DNA from 3 places in the Cupriavidus sp. KB_39 genome. Region 1 is predicted to be linked to each of the others. Evidence: predicted binding sites of a transcription regulator. Region 1 holds the regulator's gene; each other region holds the start of a gene.
The links. The regulator sigma-54, encoded in region 1, starts transcription at its own class of promoters, with help from an activator protein. The targets are predictions, from matches to a motif close to TGGCANGNAANCTGCTTT.

Region 1 (5,439 bases):
CTGGCGCACCGTGCCCATCGGCGAGGTCATGCACCGTAACCCCCACGTGGTGAACCAGGACCAGCTGGCCGTGGAAGCGGTGCAGATCATGGAAGCGAACCGCATCAACCAGCTGCTGGTGGTCGATGGCGACGGCAAGCTCGTGGGCGCGCTCCACATCCATGACCTGACCCGCGCCAAGGTCATCTGAGCGGGGCCGGCGATGCGCGACTTCTTCGGCAGGATCTCCGGTCTGGTCATGCGGCTGCTGCCGCTGCTGCTAATGGCGATGGTCGCCGGCAGCACGTTCTGGCTGGTGCAGATCAACTCGCCCCATGAGGACGAGGCCGCCCAGAACCGCGCCAAGCGCCATGAGGCGGACTACTACATGGACCGCTTCTCGGCCACGGAACTGGACACGACCGGCGCCACCAAGATGCGCTTCACCGGCGTGAAGATGATCCATTTCGAGGACGACCAGACCTACGAGGTGACCACGCCGGCCATGCGCGCCTACCAGCCGGACCGCCCCCCGGTCACGGTCAACGCGGACCGGGGCGTGATGAACTCGGAGGGCTCGGTCATCGACCTGTACGGCAATGCCTTCCTGGTACGGCAACCCGGCGTGGATCCGTCGAAGGACCCGCGCATGACCGCTGCATCGCAATATTTCCAGTTGCTGGTCAATGACGACATCGTCAAGACCGATAAAGCGGTACAACTCACGCGCGGCCCGTCGGTGATGACGGCCAACGGACTGGTCTTCAACAATGTCACGCGCGAAGTACAATTGCTCGGCAACGTACGCGGCACCATCGTCATGAATCCGCCGTCGGGGCAGGCCCGGACCACGCAGTAAGCACAACAACACGCACGCCAGGCGCCGGCAACGGATCGCCCGTCATTCTCTCAGCTGACCAACATGACCCCATCCCTGACGACGTTGTCCTGTCGCCGCATCGTGCCCGCCCTGGCGGTGGCAATCGCCGCGCTCGGCGCGACCCTGGCCCAGCCGGCCCTGGCGGAGCGTGCCGACAAGGACAAGCCGCTGGTGCTGGAGGCCAACAACGCCAGCTATGACGACGTGAAGCAGATCTATACGCTGACCGGCAACGTCGTGCTGACCAAGGGCACGATGGTGCTGAAGTCGGACGCCGCGCAGATCCGCACCGACCCCGAGGGCTACCAGTACGCGGTGGCCACGGCCAATCCGGGACGCCAGGCGTATATCCGCCAGAAGCGCGACGGCGTGGACGAATACATCGATGGCTGGGGCGACCGCATCGAGTACGACGGCAAGCAGGAAATGTCGAAGCTGATCGGTCATGCCCGCGCGGCGCGCATCGCCGGCGCGAAGACCGTCGACGAGATCCGCGGCGCCGTGATCACCTACGACAGCCGCAACGAGTACTACACGGCTGCCGGCGGCGACAACAACACCTCCACCGGCAACCCGTCCGGCCGCGTGCGCGCCGTGCTCTCGCCGCGCGCGGACCCGGCCAGCGGCGCCGCCGCGCCGCCACCGCCGCTGGAACTGAAGCCGGCGCCCGCGCCCGGCAAGCCCTGAACCCCGGACGCGCCCGCCGCGTCACGCATGCATTGACCTGATGAACGACTCCGCCACGCTCGCCCCGAACGCCTCCGCAGCCCCGTCGGCCGCCCGTACCGACAGCAGCACGCTGGTCGTGCGCCACCTGAAGAAGCGCTACGGTTCGCGCACCGTGGTCAAGGACGTCTCGCTGGACGTGAAGAGCGGCGAGGTGGTCGGCCTGCTCGGTCCGAACGGCGCCGGCAAGACCACGTCGTTCTACATGATCGTGGGCCTGGTGGCACTGGATGAGGGCGACATCGTGCTGGACGACCAGCACATCAGCGGCCTGCCGATCCACGAGCGCGCCCGCATGGGCCTGTCCTACCTGCCGCAGGAGGCCTCGGTCTTCCGCAAGCTCAACGTCGAGGAAAACATCCGCGCCGTGCTCGAGTTGCAATTGGAGAAGGGCAAGCCGCTGCCGAAGGCCGAGATCGAACGCCGCCTGGATTCGCTGCTGGACGACCTGCAGATCGCCCATCTGCGCAACAACCCGGCGCTGTCGCTCTCCGGCGGCGAGCGCCGCCGCGTGGAAATTGCCCGGGCGCTGGCCTCCGCGCCGCGCTTCATCCTGCTGGACGAGCCGTTCGCCGGCGTGGACCCCATCGCCGTGGGCGAAATCCAGCGCATCGTGAGCTTCCTGAAGGCGCGCAACATCGGCGTGCTGATCACCGACCACAACGTGCGCGAGACGCTCGGCATCTGCGACCACGCCTACATCATCAGCGAAGGCACGGTGCTGGCCGCCGGCCAGCCTGAGGAAATCATCGCCAACGAGTCCGTGCGACGCGTGTACCTGGGCGAAAATTTCCGCATGTGACCCATCGGCCGCCGCGTGCGGCCGCGCTTCTCCCGGCCTCCACGGCGACAGCCGGGGTCGATCAGGAAGTCAGAGCGATAGGCGATAGCAATTTCCGTTCCATAGTCGGAAGGATGCGCATAGAATAGGTCGCATGAAACCGTCGCTTCAGCTTCGTCTCTCGCAACATCTGGCATTGACCCCGCAGCTGCAACAGTCGATTCGATTGTTGCAGCTCTCGACGCTTGAACTCCAGCAGGAAGTGGAACAGGCGCTGACCGAAAATCCCCTGCTCGAACGCGAAAACGACTGGATCGAAAGCCCGTTGCGGGTAGCCGCCGATGGCTCGGTCAACCTCCAGAGCGCCCCCGCGCCGGCCTCCTCCGAGCCTCAGCCCAACGGCGACGCGCGCACCGATGGCGCGTCCGGCGGTGAGGACGACAACTACAACGACAACGGCAGCGAGGACTACGGCAGRGACTGGAGCCTCGACGACTTCGCCCGCCGCCCCCAGGGCGACGAGGACGAAAAGTCGCCGATGCAGTTGCGCGATGCCGAGCCCACGCTGCGCGAGCACCTGATGGGGCAGTTGGCCCCGCTGAAGATCTCGGTGCGCGACAAGGGCCTGGCCATCTTCCTGATCGAATCGCTCGACGATGACGGCTACCTGAGCGCCTCGCTCGAGGAAATCTGCACCGAACTGCCCGAGGAACTCGAATTCGAGATCGACGAAGTCCACGCGATCCTGACCCTGCTGCAGAGCTTCGACCCGCCCGGCGTGGGCGCGCGCAATGCCGCGGAGTGCCTCAGCCTGCAATTGCGTCGCCTGAAGCACTCCCATCGTGAGCTGGCGCTGACCATCGTCAATCATCATCTGGAACTGCTGGCCGTGCGCGACTACACGCGGCTAAAGAAAGCGCTCCAGGTGGACGAAATAGCACTGAAGGCGGCACACGAACTGATTCGCTCGCTGGCGCCGTATCCGGGGCACGCGTTCAACCGTCCCGAGGCCGACTTCGTGGTGCCCGACGTGTTCGTGCGCAAGAGCGGCAGCGGGTGGATCGCGGCGCTCAATCCGGATGTCATGCCACGGCTGCGCATCAACGACATGTATGCGCAGATCCTGCGCGGCGCGAAGGGCGAAACGGGGACGGCAGGCCTGCAGCAGAAGCTTCAGGAGGCGCGGTGGCTTATCAAGAACATCCAGCAACGATTCGATACGATCCTGCGTGTTTCGCAGGCAATTGTGGAACGTCAAAAGAACTTTTTCACGCATGGCGAAATCGCGATGCGCCCCTTGGTTTTGCGGGAAATAGCCGATACACTCGGTTTACATGAGTCGACCATTTCCCGGGTCACCACGAATAAGTACATGGCCACGCCCATGGGTACTTTCGAGTTGAAGTACTTCTTTGGGAGCCACGTCTCTACGGAGACTGGCGGCGCGGCCTCCTCCACGGCAATCCGCGCGCTGATCAAGCAACTGATAGGAGCCGAAGACCCCAGGAATCCTCTTTCCGACAGCCGGATCGCCGAACTGCTGGGTGAGCAAGGCTTCGTGGTCGCACGCCGCACGGTGGCGAAATACCGCGAAGCGCTCAAGATCCCCGCAGTCAATCTCCGCAAGACTTTGTAGCCGAGCCGCAACCGCCTGCCTGGTGCGGCTCTTTCAGAAGGAGAAGCGCTATGAACTTCAAGATCAGTGGACACCACCTCGACATCACGCCCCCGCTGCGTGAGTATGTGGAAACGAAACTGGAGCGAATTGTCAGGCATTTCGATCAGGTCATCGGCGTGAGCGTGCTGCTATCGGTGGACAACCACAAGGAGAAGGACCGGCGCCAGTACGCGGAAATCAATCTGCATCTGAAGGGGAAGGACATCTTCGTCGAAGCGCATCATGAAGATCTGTATGCGGCGATCGACTGTCTGGTCGACAAGCTCGACCGCCAGGTCATCCGCTACAAGGACCGCGTACAGGGCCACGATCGCGAGGCGGTGAAGTACCAGATGGCCGCCCAGCAACTGACGCAGCAGTAGAGACCTGCAGGCAACCGAAAACAGAGCGGTTGCCGACCCTGCAGAGGACTGAAAAGAAGAGCTCAAGCCGCGCAATCAGCGCGGCTTTTTTGATGGGCGCGCGCCATGGCGGTGACGGTGCGGGCACCTGGAATGTTTCGTTACCTTATTGCCACGCCGGAGGGCGACCCGGGGCCCCCGGGAGCGGTCAAAATGGGAACAAGTGTTCGCAAGCCGCCCGCCTCGGTGTATGCTCCGCCATACAAATAACGACAGGACGGCCCCGGGACACCCCGGGTGGGCAAGCCGGCCGGCACGTCGTGGCACCGCCGCGACCCCGGCGCTGCATCGCAAAATCGCGGTGGAGCCCTGCTCTATAATGGCCGGACGCTCCAATGCGGGCGTCCCAGACAAGATCTCGGTACCCAAGTTTCGCCCCGAATCCGGCGGGACGGCCTTCGCGCCCCGGCCCGCTAACCTGACTTCTCGCGCATCGCCCATGAATCGTTTGGCCAAATTGCTGCCACCCGGCAACATCCATCTCGACGTCACCGTCACCAGCAAGAAGCGGGTGTTCGAGCAAGCCGGGCTCCTGTTCGAGAACAACCATGGCGTGGCGCGTGCTACCGTGACCGATAACCTGTTCGCGCGCGAATCGCTGGGTTCCACGGGTCTGGGTGCCGGCGTGGCCATTCCGCATGGCCGCATCAAGGGTCTCAAGCAGCCGCTGGCCGGCTTCATGCGCCTGGCCGAGCCCATTCCGTTCGAATCGCCGGACGGCAAGCCGGTGTCGCTGTTGATCTTCCTGCTCGTGCCGGAACAGGCCACGCAACAACATCTGGAAATCCTGTCGGAAATCGCCCAACTGCTCTCGGACCGCGAGATGCGCGAGGGCCTCGCCACACTGCCCACGTCGGAAGCGGTGCATGATCTGCTGACGCAGTGGCACCCCTGACTCCCGCCCCAACGGCCGCCTGAAACGGCCTGTCCGCCCCCGAAAGTCATACGCGCATGGAACTCACCGGCGTCACCTCGCAGTCGATCTTCGACGACA
Region 2 (5,496 bases), on a different contig from region 1:
CCACGTTCCAGGAAAAGACCCGCATCACCGTGGCCGACGGCCCGGGCATGCAGATCTTCTCCCCCGATGGCAAGTACGGCTACATCTGCTCGTCGTTCAATCCGGAAACGGCCGTGGTCAGCGTGGCCGACCATCAGATCGTGGGGCGCGTGAAGCAGGAGAGCCCGTTCTGCCCGAACATCGCCGCCACGCCTGACGGCAAGCAGGTCTGGTTCACGCTCAAGGACGTCGGCAAGGCCCAGGTGTTCGAGGCCCGCCCGCCCTTCCGCCTGATCAAGACGCTGGAGACCGGCCCGATCACCAACCACGTGAACTTCGCCCACACGGCGGCGGGCGACTTCGCCTACATCACGGTCGGCGGGCTGAATCAGGTCAAGGTGTTCCGGACCGATGACTTCTCCCAGGTGGCCACGATTCCGGTGGGCAGCCTGCCGCACGGCATCTGGCCYTCGGGCGACGGCACSCGCATCTACGTGGGGCTGGAGAACGCCGACCAGCTGGCCGCCATCGACACCGCCACCAATCGGGTAGTCGCCAACGTGCCGGTCGGGCAGGCGCCGCAGGCCATCGCCTATGTGCCGAACGCCGTGCCTGAGGGCGACGGCACGCAGGGACTCCAGCCGCTGGGGGTGGCCGGGCAGACCACGCAGCTGAAGCTGCATGGCGTCGTGAACGGCAAGCCTGTGGCCACCGACCATGCGCCGACCAGCGTCACGCTGTTCGATCAGGGGCTGCTCCAGGTCCTGCAGGCWTCGGCSACCGGRTTGCAGCCSAAGCGCGCCTACGTGCTGGCGCTCGCCACCCGCGCGGACGGCAGCGGCCCGCTGGAGCCGCTCGCCGCCTTCATGTCGAATCCGGCGGGCTCGGCCATCGTCAACGCGATTGGCCCGATCCGGCAGGTGGTGCGGGACGATGCGGGGGCCGGCGCGCGCCGCTATCTCGTGATCGCCCCGTCCGAGAACGGCAAACCCGGCGCGCCTGTGCAGGTGCAGGCGCTGTAGCCGGTCCGGGGGGCCGGGAAGGTACGGCGGATGATACAAATGGCACGACATTTGCGTAGTACCKGGCAAATGCGTAGTACCCATCCCGGCCGCGCCCACATTCCCAGAACAATGCCCCTTTCCGCCTCAACCCTCGTCCTTCGGGCCAAGCAGCTCGAAATCGAGGCCGTCCGCCTGATGGCAAGTCGCGTGGAGTTGGCCGACCTGATCGGCCAGCTGATCCACGCCTTGCAGCGTGAACGGGGGGCCAGCAGCATCTTCCTGGCCTCCGGTGGGCAACGGCTGGCGCAGGAGCGCCAGACGGCGATGGGCGAGGCGGTCCACATCGCCTCCCGGCTGGGCGAGCGCTTCGCCAGCCAGCTGGAAGCGGGCCATACGGGTACGGCGTCGATGGTGTCGTTGATGGCCTGGGTCCAGCTCGATCTGGCCACGCTGCCGGCGCTGCGCCAGTCCATCGATCAATGCCAGACCACCGCGCACGACGCCGTGGCGGCGTTCAGCCGCCTGATTGCCGCGCTGCTGGAGTTGATCTTCCATCTGGCCGATGTGGCGATGTATCCGGGCATCGCCCGGCCGCTGGTGGCCTTCGTCTACCTCGTGCAGGGCAAGGAAGCCGCCGGGCAGGAGCGGGCCGTCGGGGCGCAGATGTTCGCCTCCGGCACCTGTGCGGGCACCGCGCCGCAGCGCGTGCAGCAGTTGGTGGAAGCCCAGCAGCGCAGCTTCCAGATGTTCGAGCGCTTCGCCGACCCGTCGCTGCTCGCCGCATGGCGGCAACGGCAGGCCAGCGCCGCGGTCGCCGCGCAGGACGGCATGCGCCGCACGCTGCTGACCACGCCGCCGGGCACGGCGCTGGTGCACGACGACAGCGAGAAGTGGTTCGAAGTCTGCAGCGAGGTCATCACGGGCATGTGGACGCTGGAGATGCAGGTGGTGCAGGACCTGCGCAAGGCCTGCGAGGCGCAGATCCAGCGTTCCCAGGCCGATCTCCAGGATTCGGCCGGGCTGCTGCGCCAGCTACTGGACAACCCRCCGCCCCATACCCATGCCGTCGAGCGCTTTTTCGATGTGGCCGAGCAACCCGCCGCCGCCCCTGTGCTGCCGGGCATGCCCGATGCCGGAAACGGACCCRCCGAGGTGCACGCCACCACCGTCACGTCGCTGGAGCGCCTGCTGCGCCAGCAGTCGGCGCGRCTGGCCCAGACCGAAGTGGAACTCGATGCCGCCCGGCGCGCGCTCAAGGAGCGCAAGGTGATCGAGCGCGCCAAGAACGCGCTGATGGCCCGCATGGGGCTCAGCGAGGACGCCGCGTTCCGGGCCTTGCAGAAGGCGTCGATGGACAACAACCGCCGGCTGGCGGACATTGCCGAAGCCACCCTCTCGCTCACCGGCCTCGCCCTGCCCCCACAGGACGACGATCAGCACCAGGATTGAACCCGCCCGGCCGCGCGCACCAAAAGCGGGCAGCCCATGCACTACCAACGCCCCCTAGATCGTCACTTGCCCCAACCCGGCCCAACCCGGCCCCACCCGGCGGCGGGCATGGAACGTGCGTCAGCACTGACATCGGGCTGATGACGGCCCGGCAGTGCATCACCCTGTAAAGCATCAAGGATGACGGCGTCCTGTCACGTGCCGGCCAGAGGCCGGGCGGACGGACGCCGTTTGTCTTTTCTGAGCCAAACGAAGGAAACGGAGAGGAATACCCCATGGCCTATCTCGCCCCCACCGAGTTCGTCACCAAGATGGTCGATGCCGGAGAGTCCAAGCTGCTGATGTCCACGCGTGACACGCTGATCCGGTCCTATATGGCCGGCGCCATCCTGGCGCTGGCGGCAGCCTTCGCGGTGTCCATCACKGTCAACACCGGCAACGCGCTGGTTGGCGCGCTGCTGTTCCCGGTTGGCTTCTGCATGCTGTACCTGATGGGCTTCGACCTGCTGACCGGCGTCTTCACGCTCGCGCCGCTGGCCGTGCTGGACCGCCGCCCGGGCGCCACCTGGAGCGGCGTGCTGCGCAACTGGGGCCTGGTGTTCTGTGGCAACCTCGCCGGCGCCGTCACCGTGGCGTTCTTCATGGCCATCATCTTCACCTTCGGCTTCTCCGAAGCCCCGAACGCCATCGGCCAGAAGATCGGCCACATCGGCGAAGGCCGCACCGTGGGCTACGCCGCGCATGGCGCCGCCGGCATGCTGACGCTGTTCATCCGCGCCGTGATGTGCAACTGGATGGTCTCCACCGGCGTGGTGGCGGCCATGATGTCGACCTCGGTGTCCGGCAAGGTCATCGGCATGTGGATGCCCGTGCTCGTGTTCTTCTACATGGGCTTCGAGCACTCCATCGTGAACATGTTCCTGTTCCCGTCGGGCCTGATGCTGGGCGGCAACTTCACCCTCATGGACTACCTGATCTGGAATGAAATCCCGACTGTGCTGGGCAACCTGGTGGGTGGCCTGACCTTCGTGGGCATCACGCTCTACAGCACGCACTACAAGTCGGCCAGCAAGCGCGCGCTGGGCTGATCGGATCACTACCCGGTATCGAGGCGACCGCGCCATGTCCGGCGGGCTCCAGGTCAGCGTTGGCCAACACTCGGACGCTGGCCGGAAGGCGGTCAACCAGGACTTTCATGGCGTGACCCACCCCGCCGGCCACCACCGCGTGACCAAGGGSGTTGCGCTGGCGCTGGCGGACGGCATCAGCAGCAGCGCGGTCAGCCAGATCGCCAGCGCCGCCGCCGTCCGCACCTTCCTCGAGGACTACTACTGCACSTCCGAAGCCTGGACSGTGCGGCGGGCGGCGCAGTGCGTGCTGGCCGCCGTCAACTCCTGGCTCCACGCGCAGAGCCGTCACAGCGAAGCCCGCTTCGAYCGCGACCGCGGCTACGTCTGCACATTCAGCGCGCTGATCTTCAAGGCGCGGGAGGCCCACCTGCTGCACGTGGGCGACGCGCGCGTCTATCGGCTGCATCGGCACACGCTGGAGCAGCTCACCGTCGATCATCGGGTCTGCGTGTCGGCCTCTGAGGCCTATCTGGGCCGAGCGCTGGGTGCGAGCCCGTCTGTCGAAATCGACTATCGGACGTGGGGCGTGGAGCCCGGCGAGATCTACCTGCTGGCCACCGACGGCGCCTACGAATACCTGGAAGCCGCCGATGTCCACCAGGCCCTGACCGCCAGCGACGACGACCTGGACCGCGCCGCGCAGACGCTGACGGCGCTGGCCCTGACGCGCGGCAGCGAGGACAACGTCACGCTGCTGCTGGCCCGTGTCGACGCCCTGCCCGAACCCGGCGCCCGCAACGCGATGGCGCAGACCGGGCACCTGACCCTGCCGCCGCCGCTCACGCCCCGCATGCAGTTCGAGGGCTACACCATCGTCCGGGCGCTGCATGGGAGCGCGCGCAGCCACGTCTATCTGGCGACGGACGACCACAGCGGACAACACGTGGCGCTGAAAACGCCTGCCGTCGATCAACGCGACGATGCGGCCCATCTGGAGGGCTTCCTGCTCGAGGAATGGGTCGCCCGACGCATCGACAACCAGCACGTGCTGCGCCCCCACGCGGCGGACCGGCCCCGCAAGCACCTGTTCGTGGCGATGGAGTACCTCGAAGGCCAGACGCTGGCGCAATGGATGATCGATCATCCCCAGCCCGACCTGGACGCCGTGCGCGGCATCATCGCCCAACTGGCCACCGGCCTGCAGGCGTTCCACCGGCGCGAGATGCTGCACCAGGACCTCCGCCCCGAGAACGTCATGATCGACCGCTCGGGCACCGTCAAGATCATCGATTTCGGCTCGGTCCACGTGGCAGGGCTGGCCGAGGCCACGCGGCCGCCCCACGCCGCCATGCCGGTCGGCACGCTGCAATACACCGCGCCGGAGTACTTCGTCGGCGATGACGGCACGGCGGCCTCCGACCTGTTCTCGCTGGCCACCCTCGCCTACCAGATGCTGACCGGCAAGCTGCCCTACGGCCTGCAAGTCACGCGCATCCGCGACCGCGCCGACGTCCGCCGCCTGCGCTACACCAGCCTGCGCGAGCAGCGCCCCGAACTCCCGGCCTGGGTCGACGACACCCTGCGGCGCGCCCTGCACTCCAACGCGCTGAAGCGGCACGAAGCCCTGTCGGAATTCATCCAGGCATTGCGGGCGCCCACCGAGCCGCTCTGGCAACGCGCCACGCCCCCGCTGCTGGAGCGAAACCCGCTGCGGTTCTGGCAAGCGCTGGCGGCACTGCTGGGGGTGGCGGTGGTGGTCTTGCTGGGGCTGCGGGCAATGGGGGTGTAGCGGAATGGACGTAAAAAACCCGCCCAGCCTTGCGGCCGGACGGGAAATCGCTTCCACGGGAAGGTCGGCGAAAGCGTTAGCGCACGGGTTGGCGCACGGACTTGAATGCCGCGCGGAGTTCCTCGGCAAACAGTTGCGGCTGCTCCCAGGCGGCGAAATGCCCGCCCTTGGCAGCCTGGTGGTAGTACATCAGCGAGGGGTAGGC
Region 3 (8,370 bases), on a different contig from region 1:
TAGGCGCGGTGCGGGTCTCATGGGGAAGGCTGGGCCGGCGCTGGCGCCCATTATGCGCCGGCGCCGGCCGGGTCGCCACCGGCCCCGGGGGCACGCTTCAGCGCCTGACTTCACGCTGGAAGATCTCCAGGCTCTGCCGCTTGGCCGCGACGAAGCTCGCCTGCGACAGCGTCTCCACCGTGCGCGGCCGCGCGTCGCCGTAGTCGAGGATCTCGGCCACGCGCGTCGGGCGCTTGGTCAGCAGCAGGATCTGGTCGGCCAGGTACACCGCCTCCTCCAGGTCGTGCGAGACCAGCAGCATGGTCGTGCCGGTCTGCATGAACACCTCCTGCAGCTTCTCCCGGATGAACAGCGTCATTTCGAAGTCGAGCGCGGAGAACGGTTCGTCGAGGAACAGCACCTCGGGCCGGGGCGCCAACGCCCGCATGATCGACGCCGTCTGCTGCTGCCCGCCAGACAGCTCGTACGGGTAGCGGTTCAGGTCGAACTTCACGTCGAAGGACGCCACCAGCTCCGCCATGCGCCGGTCCACCTCGGCCTTGCTGCGGCCCTCCAGCAGGAGCGGATAGGCGATGTTGTCGATGGTCCGCATCCACGGGAACATCGCCTCGCGGTAGTTCTGGAACACGTAGCCGATGCGCGTGTCCTTGAGCGACTTGCCGTCGAACAGGATCTCGCCCCGGTCGATCGGAATCAGCCCCGCGATCATGTTGATCAGCGTGCTCTTGCCGCAGCCGTTGGGGCCGAACACCGAGACGATCTTGCCTTTCGGGATGTCGAGGTCGAAGTTCTCGTACAGCGGCCAGCCGGCGAAATACTTGGTCAGCCCGCGGATGGTGATGTGGGTGCCCGGCGGCCCGGGGCGGAACGGCGGCACCGGCACGTCGGCGTGGCGGGCAGGGGACAGAACGGTGGTCATGGTTACCTTCCACTCCAATGGACGATGCGGCGTTCCAGCACGAGGAACGCGATGTTGAGCACGTAGCCGAGCGCGCCGGCCGCGAGGATGGCCGCGTACATGGTCTTGACGTTGAGCACCTGCTGGGCGTCGATGATGGCGTGGCCGAGACCGTTCTCGGAGCCGATGAACATCTCCGCGACGATCACGATGACCAGCGCCATCGACACGGCGGAGCGCAGGCCGACAAAGCTCGGCTGCAGGCTCTCCCAGACCAGCACGTCCCGGAAGATGCGCCAGCGGGAGGCGCCCATCACGCGCGCCGCCATCACGCGCTGCTTGCGCGCGTTGATCACGCCATAGGCGCTGTTGAAGACCACGATCAGCAGGGCACCGAAGGCGGCGATGGCTATCTTGTTGATGTCGGACACGCCGAAGATCAGCAGGAACAGCGGAATCAGCGCGGAAGACGGCGTGGAGCGGAAGAAGTCGATCAGGAACTCCACGCTGCGGTAGGCCCGCTCATTGCTGCCGAGCAGCACGCCCAGCGGCATGCCAACCACCGCCGCAATGGCGAACGCCTGCAGCGTCCGCGCGACGGTGACGGCGAAGTCCGCCAGCAGCTCGCCGCCGGCCAGCCCGGTGGCCAGCGCCACCAGCGTATCGCCGGGGCTCGGCAGCAGGATCGGCTTGATCAGGCCGAAGCGGACCACCAGGTCCCAGATCAAGAACAGCACCAGCGGGCCGACCATCGGCAAGAGTCGGTCGCCGAGGGGCCGGCGTGGCGCGGCGTCGTGCGAGGCCGGGGGCGCCCAGGACTGGCCGGCGGGCGGGGCCGTGCCCGGCACGGCGGCGGTATCGGAGAGTTCGGACATGGTCGTCAGGCCTTGTAGAGCAGCGTGTTGACGTCCACCTTGCGCGAGAAGATGCCCTTTTCGGTGAACAGGTCGTAGAACTTCTGGAAGTGGGCGGCGTCGCTGGCCTTGAATTCGTCGAAGAACAGGTAGTCAGCCATCGGCACCTCGGCCGTCAGCGCGCCTTCGATGGCCGTATAGCCCTTGAGGAAGGGGCGCGCCTCGGTCGGGTTCTGGCGCACCAGCACCACGCCGCGCCGGTAGGCGGCGAGGTAGGCCTTGGCCACGTCCTTGTTCTTGCCGAGGAATTCCGTGGTCAGGCTGGCCGAGCCGCCATGCCACGGGGCCATCGGGTCGCCGAGGATGTAGCGCGCCACCACGCCGGCTTCCAGCGTGCGCGTGGTGCCGTTGAGCCGGCCGATGGTGCCGGTCGGCTCGAGCGAGTAGACCCCATCGATCTGGCCGGCGGCGAGCGCCGCCACGTGCTGGCCAATCGGCAGTTCCGTCACGCTGATCTTGCCGGCACCGGCACGCTCCAGCATGGTCTTGGCCAGCACCACGTTCTGCAGGCCCGGGCCGCATGCCACGCGCTTGCCCTTGAGTTCTGCCACGGTCTTGATCGGGCTGTCCCTGGCCACGAGGAACTCGTCGAGCACGAACTTGGCGTTGGTCGGGTTGGTGCAGAAGATCTTCAGCAGGCCGGGCTGGGCGATGTCACCGATGGCCAGCGCGGCCGAGGCGGTGCCATTGGCGCTGCCGTCGCAGCGGCCGGCCAGGATGGCCTCGATGACCTGCTGCGGGCTGGCGAACTTGATCGGCTCGACGTTCAGCCCCGCTTCCTTGAAATAGCCCTTTTCGACGGCGGCGAAGAAGGGCAGGCCCGACGCGACCGGCCAGTAGCCGATGCGCAGCTTGGGCGTGCCCTGCGCGCGGACGATGGCCGGCGCGGCCAGCACGGACAGCGCGGCGGCGCCGGCCTTCAGCGCGCGGCGGCGCGAGGGGGAGACGGTGGCGGGACGGGAGGTGGAGCGGGTCATGGCAGGTTCCTGTGCGTGAATGTTGAGGATTCGGAAGACGGTCAAGCGGCGGAGAGCGACGTGATATAGGCGCGCCAGCCGCCATGGGCGCTGACATCGGGCGCACCGTGCAGCGCATGGCCTTCGCAGACGAAGCCATGGACCCAGCGGCCATCGGCCAGCTCGAGGCTGCCCAGCGCGAGCGGGGCCGGCACCAGCGCCAGGAAGCTGCCGACGGCGGCGAGCGGCACCTGCCACACCTCCACCGCGATGGCGGCGCCGGCATCCTCCCCGGCGTCCACGCGGCGCAGGCCGGGCTTTGGCGGCGTGGTGCCGGGCAGCGCGTGCAGCCGATAGTGCGGCGCGGTGGTGGTGGCCTCGGCCAGCGTCGCACCGCGTTCGGTCAACTGACCGTTCAGCGGCATGCCAGAGAGATGGGCGCCCACCACGGCCAGCGGCAGATGAGTGGCGGGGGACGGGGCCAGCCCGGCAATGGACACCGGCGCGGGCAGCGGCTCGCCCGTCGCACCCAGCGTCAGCCCCGTGGCGTGGTGGAAGCGTTGCCCCAGGTCGGCGAGCTGCCAGTCGCTGCCGGCCTGGCCGATCAGCGTGATGCCGAACGGCAGCCCGTCCGGGCGCAGGCTAGCGGGCACGGACAGCGCGGCGTAGTCGAGCAGGTTGACGAAGTTCGTGTAGTGGCCGAGTTCGCGGTTGCGTACCACCGGATCGGCCAGCATGGCGGCGATGGTGCAATGCGTCGGCGCCGTGGGCACGCACAGCACGTCGATGTCCTGCCACATCGTGGCCGCGCGCTGGGCCAGGGCCTGGAGCGCGTGCTGGGCATCGAACACATCGGCGGCGCTGTAGCGGCTGCCGGCGGCCAGGATCGAACGCACCGGCTCGATGACCGCGCCCGGCGCGCGGTCGAAGAAGGGGCGCACGGCGGCGTAGCGCTCGGCGACCAGCGCGCTGTCATAGAGCAGCGCGGCGGCTTCGGCCAGCGGGGCATAGTCGATGGGCACCGCGCGACCGCCCAGCGCCTCCAGCGCGGCAACGGCGGCGTCGAAGGCCCGGCGGGCGAGGTCATCGCCGAAAAACTCCGGCTCGGCCGGCASGCCAAAGCGGAACGCAGCCGGCAGCGGCGTGCGCGCCAGCGGCAGCGCGCGCGAGTACGGGTCTTGCGGATCATGGCCGGCGGCGGCTTCCAGCACGCGCACCGCCATGGCCACCGTGCGTGCCAGGATCGACACGCAATCCACGCTCTGCGCGGCGGGGAACACGCCGTGGGCGGAGATCAGGCCCTTGCTCGGCTTCAGCCCGACGATGTTGTTGAGCCCGGCGGGCACCCGGCCGGAGCCGGCGGTGTCCGTGCCCAGCGCGAAGTCAACCTCACCGCTGGCCACCGCGTACGCCGAACCGGAACTCGACCCGCCGCTGACATAGGCYGGRTCGAACGCATTGGGCACGGCGCCGTAGGGCGAGCGCGTGCCATTCAGGCCGCAGGCGAACTGGTCCAGGTTGGTCTTGCCGGCCAACGCCGCGCCGGCGCCCAGCAGGCGCGCGATCACCGTGGCGTGGGCRTCCGGCACGTAGGCGAATTCGGGGCAGGCGGCGGTCGTCGGCACGCCAGCCACGTCGATATTGTCCTTGGCGGCAAAACGCAGGCCGGCCAGCGGGGCGCCAACCGGGTGCGGGGCGACGACCGGGGTATCGAACCGCGCGATCCACGCCGCATCGGCCTCGCCGGGGGCGGCTGTCGTGGCCGCTGTGGTGGCCGAGGTAGAGGTACGCATGAGTGTCCTATCTGAAATCCAATCTTGGATACAAGATAGCAATCACCGTGCCAAAGGCACTTTTGGGCAGGGGGAAGCCCGGTCAGACGTGGAAAATGTCAATGAAATCAGTCGATTAACCACGTGGCCGTTCACGCGTGACCGGGCTGCTGGGCGCCTTCGGCCTGCCACCCACACCCCGCCGGCCACCCGCAAGCCCCTGCGTGGTGCGCGCACGCACCAGTGTCGGGAGGTCTTCACTGACACGGCGCTACGGGGTCCGCCCGACAGCGCCCGCCCGCCGCGCCGCCTACTGTGAAAGTCTCGACCGGGATATATCGAATAGAGGAGCCAGCTTGTTCGCGACCTGGGCATTGGTCATTGGCGCGCTGCTGATCACGATGGGGTTGATCGACTCCATGGTGAAGCGCCTGCCCATGTCCCCGTCCGGCCTGTATCTATTAGTGGGGATGGCGCTGGGACCGGGCGGGGCCGGGCTGATCGTGCTCGATCTGACGGACCCGGGCCACGTGAAGGTGCTGGAATGGATCACCGAGCTGGCCGTGCTCGTCGCCCTGTTCGGCGTGGGCTTGCGGCTGCGGGTGCAGATGACGTACCGCGTCTGGCGCCTGCCGGTGCGGCTGGCCACCGTGGCGATGCTGCTGACCATCGGCGGCGTCTGCGCCGTGGCAGTGGGCTGGCTGCAGGTGCCACTGGGCCTGGCGGTGCTGCTCGGGGCGATCCTGGCGCCCACGGACCCCGTGCTGGCCTCGGACGTGCAGATGGCCGATACCGAGGATCGCGACGTGGTGCGCTACAGCCTGACGGGTGAGGGCGGCCTGAACGATGGCGCGGCGTTCCCGTTCGTCATGCTCGGCCTTGGCTTGCTGGGTTTCCACGAACTGGGCGCGTGGGGCGGCCGCTGGATGGCGGTCGATCTGGTCTGGAGCACCCTCGGCGGGCTGGCAATCGGTKGGCTGCTGGGCTGGCTGGCGAGCAAGACCATCCTGGTCCTGCGGCTGCGCTTCCATGAGGCGGTGGGGCTGGAGAGTTTCCTCACGCTGGGCCTGATCGGCGTGTCCTACGGCGCCGCGCTGTTGCTGCACACCTACGGCTTCCTGGCCGTGTTCGCGGCGGGGCTGGCGATGCGGCAGGTGGAGCGCCGCGAGAATCCCGCCACCTCGCCGGCGGAGGTGCTGGGACCGCTGCATACGGCCGATGTCGAGACCACCTCCACGCACGAGCGCAAGGCCGCCGCCTACCTCACCCATACGGCCTCGGAGTTCTCGTTCAATATCGAACGGCTGGCCGAGCTGTGCGTCACCCTGCTGATCGGGGCGATGCTGACCCGGGAGGTCTTCCACGCCCAGTACGTGGTGCTGGCGCTGCTGCTGATCTGCCTGATCCGGCCGCTATCGGTCTATGCGTCCACCTTCGACCTGCCCATGGCGCGCGGCCAGCGGCGCCTGACCGCGTGGTTCGGCATTCGCGGCATCGGCTCGCTTTACTACCTGGCCTATGCCCTGACGCACACCGCCGGCGAGGAATGGAGYCCCTTCCTGATCCACGCCACGCTGTGCACCGTGGTGTTCTCCATCGTCCTGCACGGSCTGACGGCCACGCCGCTGATGGCCTTCCATCAACGGCTGGGGCGCTAGCCAGCACCCTTCAGCGTCATTCAGCGCCGCTGCGCCARCCCGATGCCTGCGGCGATGGTGAGCAGCCCCACGCCGTGATACCAGTGGGGCGACTCGCCGAGCAGCAGCGTGGAGAGCAGGGCGGCGAACACCGGCGTCAGCGTGATGAAGAACACCGGCAACTGCGCGCCGGCCCGTGCGATGGCGCGRTCCCAGGCGAAGTAGGCCAGCAGCGAGGGAATCGTCGACACATAAAGCAGGATGCCCATCACCTTGCCGTTCCAGGGGATGGGCGTCGACAGCGTCATCAATTCCCACGCCGTGACGGGCACGCTGGCCACCACGCCGGTGACGATCTGCGCGAACAGCAGCACCGGCAGCGGCAGGTCCGGGCGATGCTTGCGCAGCAGCCAGGTATAGGCGCTCCAGGCGATGGTCGCCGCAAGCATGTACAGGTCGCCGGGCACGAAGTCGAGCTGCGCCAGCCGCCCCAACTCCCCGCGCACCAGCACGAAAGACACCCCCACCAGACACAGCAGCGCCCCCGCCACAGCCCACGGCCGCATGCGCTCCCCGAAGAACAGCGCGCCGATGATCAGCAGGAACAGCGGCGTGGAGGCGCCAATCAAGGTGACGTTGATCGGCGTCGAGGTGGTCAGCGCGAGGTACTGGAACGCGTTGTAGCTGGCAATCGACAGCACGCCCATCGCCGTCAGCAGCCCCGCATGCCGGCGCAGCGTGGCCCGATGTTCCACCACCCCGCGCCAGGCGTAGAGCCCCAACAAGGTCCCGGCCAGTACCCAGCGCACGAAATTCAGCGTGAGCGGCGGAAACGTACCGGCGGCCAGCCGCCCGACAATGGCGTTGCCCGCCCAGGCCAGTGGCGGGAAGGTGAGCAGGAACAGGGTGGTCCCGTCGAGGCGGCGGGTGGCGCTGGCATGCATGGGGGTGGGGAGGGCGTCGTGAGGATGCGGGATTATCCGCCATCACGGCGTGTGGCGCTGGCGCCCCCCGCAAGGCGCCCCTAAGGCGCCCCTAAGGCGCCCCTAAGGCGCCCGCTGTACCCGATACACCTTGCCGCTCGTCGAAGACGTGCCGGCGTCGGCCAGTACGTAGAGTTCCTGCGCGGCATCGGTGCCGAAGGAGTAGACGCTGCCGCTGGCGGTGACCGGCCAGTCCACCCGCTCGGAAACGGCGCCGTCGCGGTACAGGAAGCTGGCCAGCTTGCCGGTGCACAGGTCGGTGTAGAAATAGCGGCCCTGGAGTTCGGGCAGGGCCGCGCCGCGATAGACGTAGCCGCCGACGATGGCGCAGCCGCCGGCGTCGTGGCTGTACTCGAACACGGGCGCGGTCAGGCCGGCGGGGTCGCACGCGGTGCCGCCGACGCAGGCGGTGCCTTCCAGACGATCCCATCCGTAGTTGAGGCCGCCGCTGGCGGTTGGCATGGCGTTGACTTCCTCGCGCTGGCCTTGGCCGACATCCGCGATATAGAGCAGGCCGTTCGCATCGAACGAGAACCGCCACGGGTTGCGCAGCCCGGTGGCCCAGATCTCGGGGCGTCCGCCCCACCACCCCCACCGCCGGCGAACGGATTGCCGGCCGGCACGGTATAGCTGGCGCCGCTCACGTCGATGCGCAGGATCTTGCCCAGCAGCGTGCCGCTGTTCTGGGCGTTGTTGGCGGGGTCGTTGCTACCGCCGCCGTCGCCGGTGCCGATGTAGAGCATGCCGTCCGTGCCGAACGCGAGCTGGCCGCCGTTGTGGTTGCTGGCCCCCGGGTGCGGAATCGACAGCAGCACCGTGCCGGTGGGGTTCGCTGCGTCCGGGTTGCTGGCCGAGACGGTGTAGCGCGCCACGGTGATCGCGCCGTTCTGGTCGGTGTAGTAGACGTAGAAGCGCCCGTTGGTGGCGTAGGCGGGGTCGAACGCCATCGAGAACAGGCCGCGCTCGCCGTCGGTGGTGGTGAGGATGGAGAGGTCGAGGAAGGACGCGGCGAGCACGCTGCCGTCCCGCACGATGCGGACCCGGCCGGCGCGCTCCACCACGAACAGCCGGGGGTCGTTGGCGGGTGCGGTGAGGAAGATCGGCGCCGCGAAGCCTTCCGCCACCTGGGTCAGCGACAGCCGCATGTCCGAGGGCGCGCCGTAGCTCACGCCGATAGTGGGCGCCGTGTTGGCGGCCACCATCGCGGTCT

Region 2: a site for sigma-54 is predicted at 2,537-2,554, ahead of AB4Z27_RS00610 (formate/nitrite transporter family protein). Genes of this name have one in related genera too.
Region 3: a site for sigma-54 is predicted at 4,597-4,614, ahead of atzF (allophanate hydrolase). Genes of this name have one in related genera too.

The regions. Positions count from the first base shown of each region.
Region 1 covers NZ_JBFREV010000014.1:93,693-99,131, reverse strand. The annotation lists gene AB4Z27_RS13335 (KpsF/GutQ family sugar-phosphate isomerase) at 1-190, shown strand, start outside; gene lptC (LPS export ABC transporter periplasmic protein LptC) at 203-838, shown strand; gene lptA (lipopolysaccharide transport periplasmic protein LptA) at 902-1,546, shown strand; gene lptB (LPS export ABC transporter ATP-binding protein) at 1,587-2,387, shown strand; gene AB4Z27_RS13315 (RNA polymerase factor sigma-54) at 2,521-4,002, shown strand; gene hpf (ribosome hibernation-promoting factor, HPF/YfiA family) at 4,053-4,406, shown strand; gene AB4Z27_RS13305 (PTS sugar transporter subunit IIA) at 4,885-5,340, shown strand; gene hprK (HPr(Ser) kinase/phosphatase) at 5,397-5,439, shown strand, end outside.
Region 2 covers NZ_JBFREV010000001.1:133,522-139,017, forward strand. The annotation lists gene AB4Z27_RS00600 (YncE family protein) at 1-1,001, shown strand, start outside; gene AB4Z27_RS00605 (nitrate- and nitrite sensing domain-containing protein) at 1,179-2,432, shown strand; gene AB4Z27_RS00610 (formate/nitrite transporter family protein) at 2,708-3,520, shown strand; gene AB4Z27_RS00615 (protein kinase domain-containing protein) at 3,555-5,291, shown strand; gene AB4Z27_RS00620 (epoxide hydrolase family protein) at 5,368-5,496, opposite strand, start outside.
Region 3 covers NZ_JBFREV010000009.1:130,462-138,831, forward strand. The annotation lists gene AB4Z27_RS09720 (ABC transporter ATP-binding protein) at 98-919, opposite strand; gene AB4Z27_RS09725 (ABC transporter permease) at 922-1,773, opposite strand; gene AB4Z27_RS09730 (ABC transporter substrate-binding protein) at 1,779-2,789, opposite strand; gene atzF (allophanate hydrolase) at 2,831-4,561, opposite strand; gene AB4Z27_RS09740 (cation:proton antiporter) at 4,897-6,198, shown strand; gene AB4Z27_RS09745 (DMT family transporter) at 6,219-7,121, opposite strand; gene AB4Z27_RS09750 (PQQ-dependent sugar dehydrogenase) at 7,224-7,727, opposite strand; partial or broken gene AB4Z27_RS09755 (PQQ-dependent sugar dehydrogenase) at 7,811-8,370, opposite strand, start outside.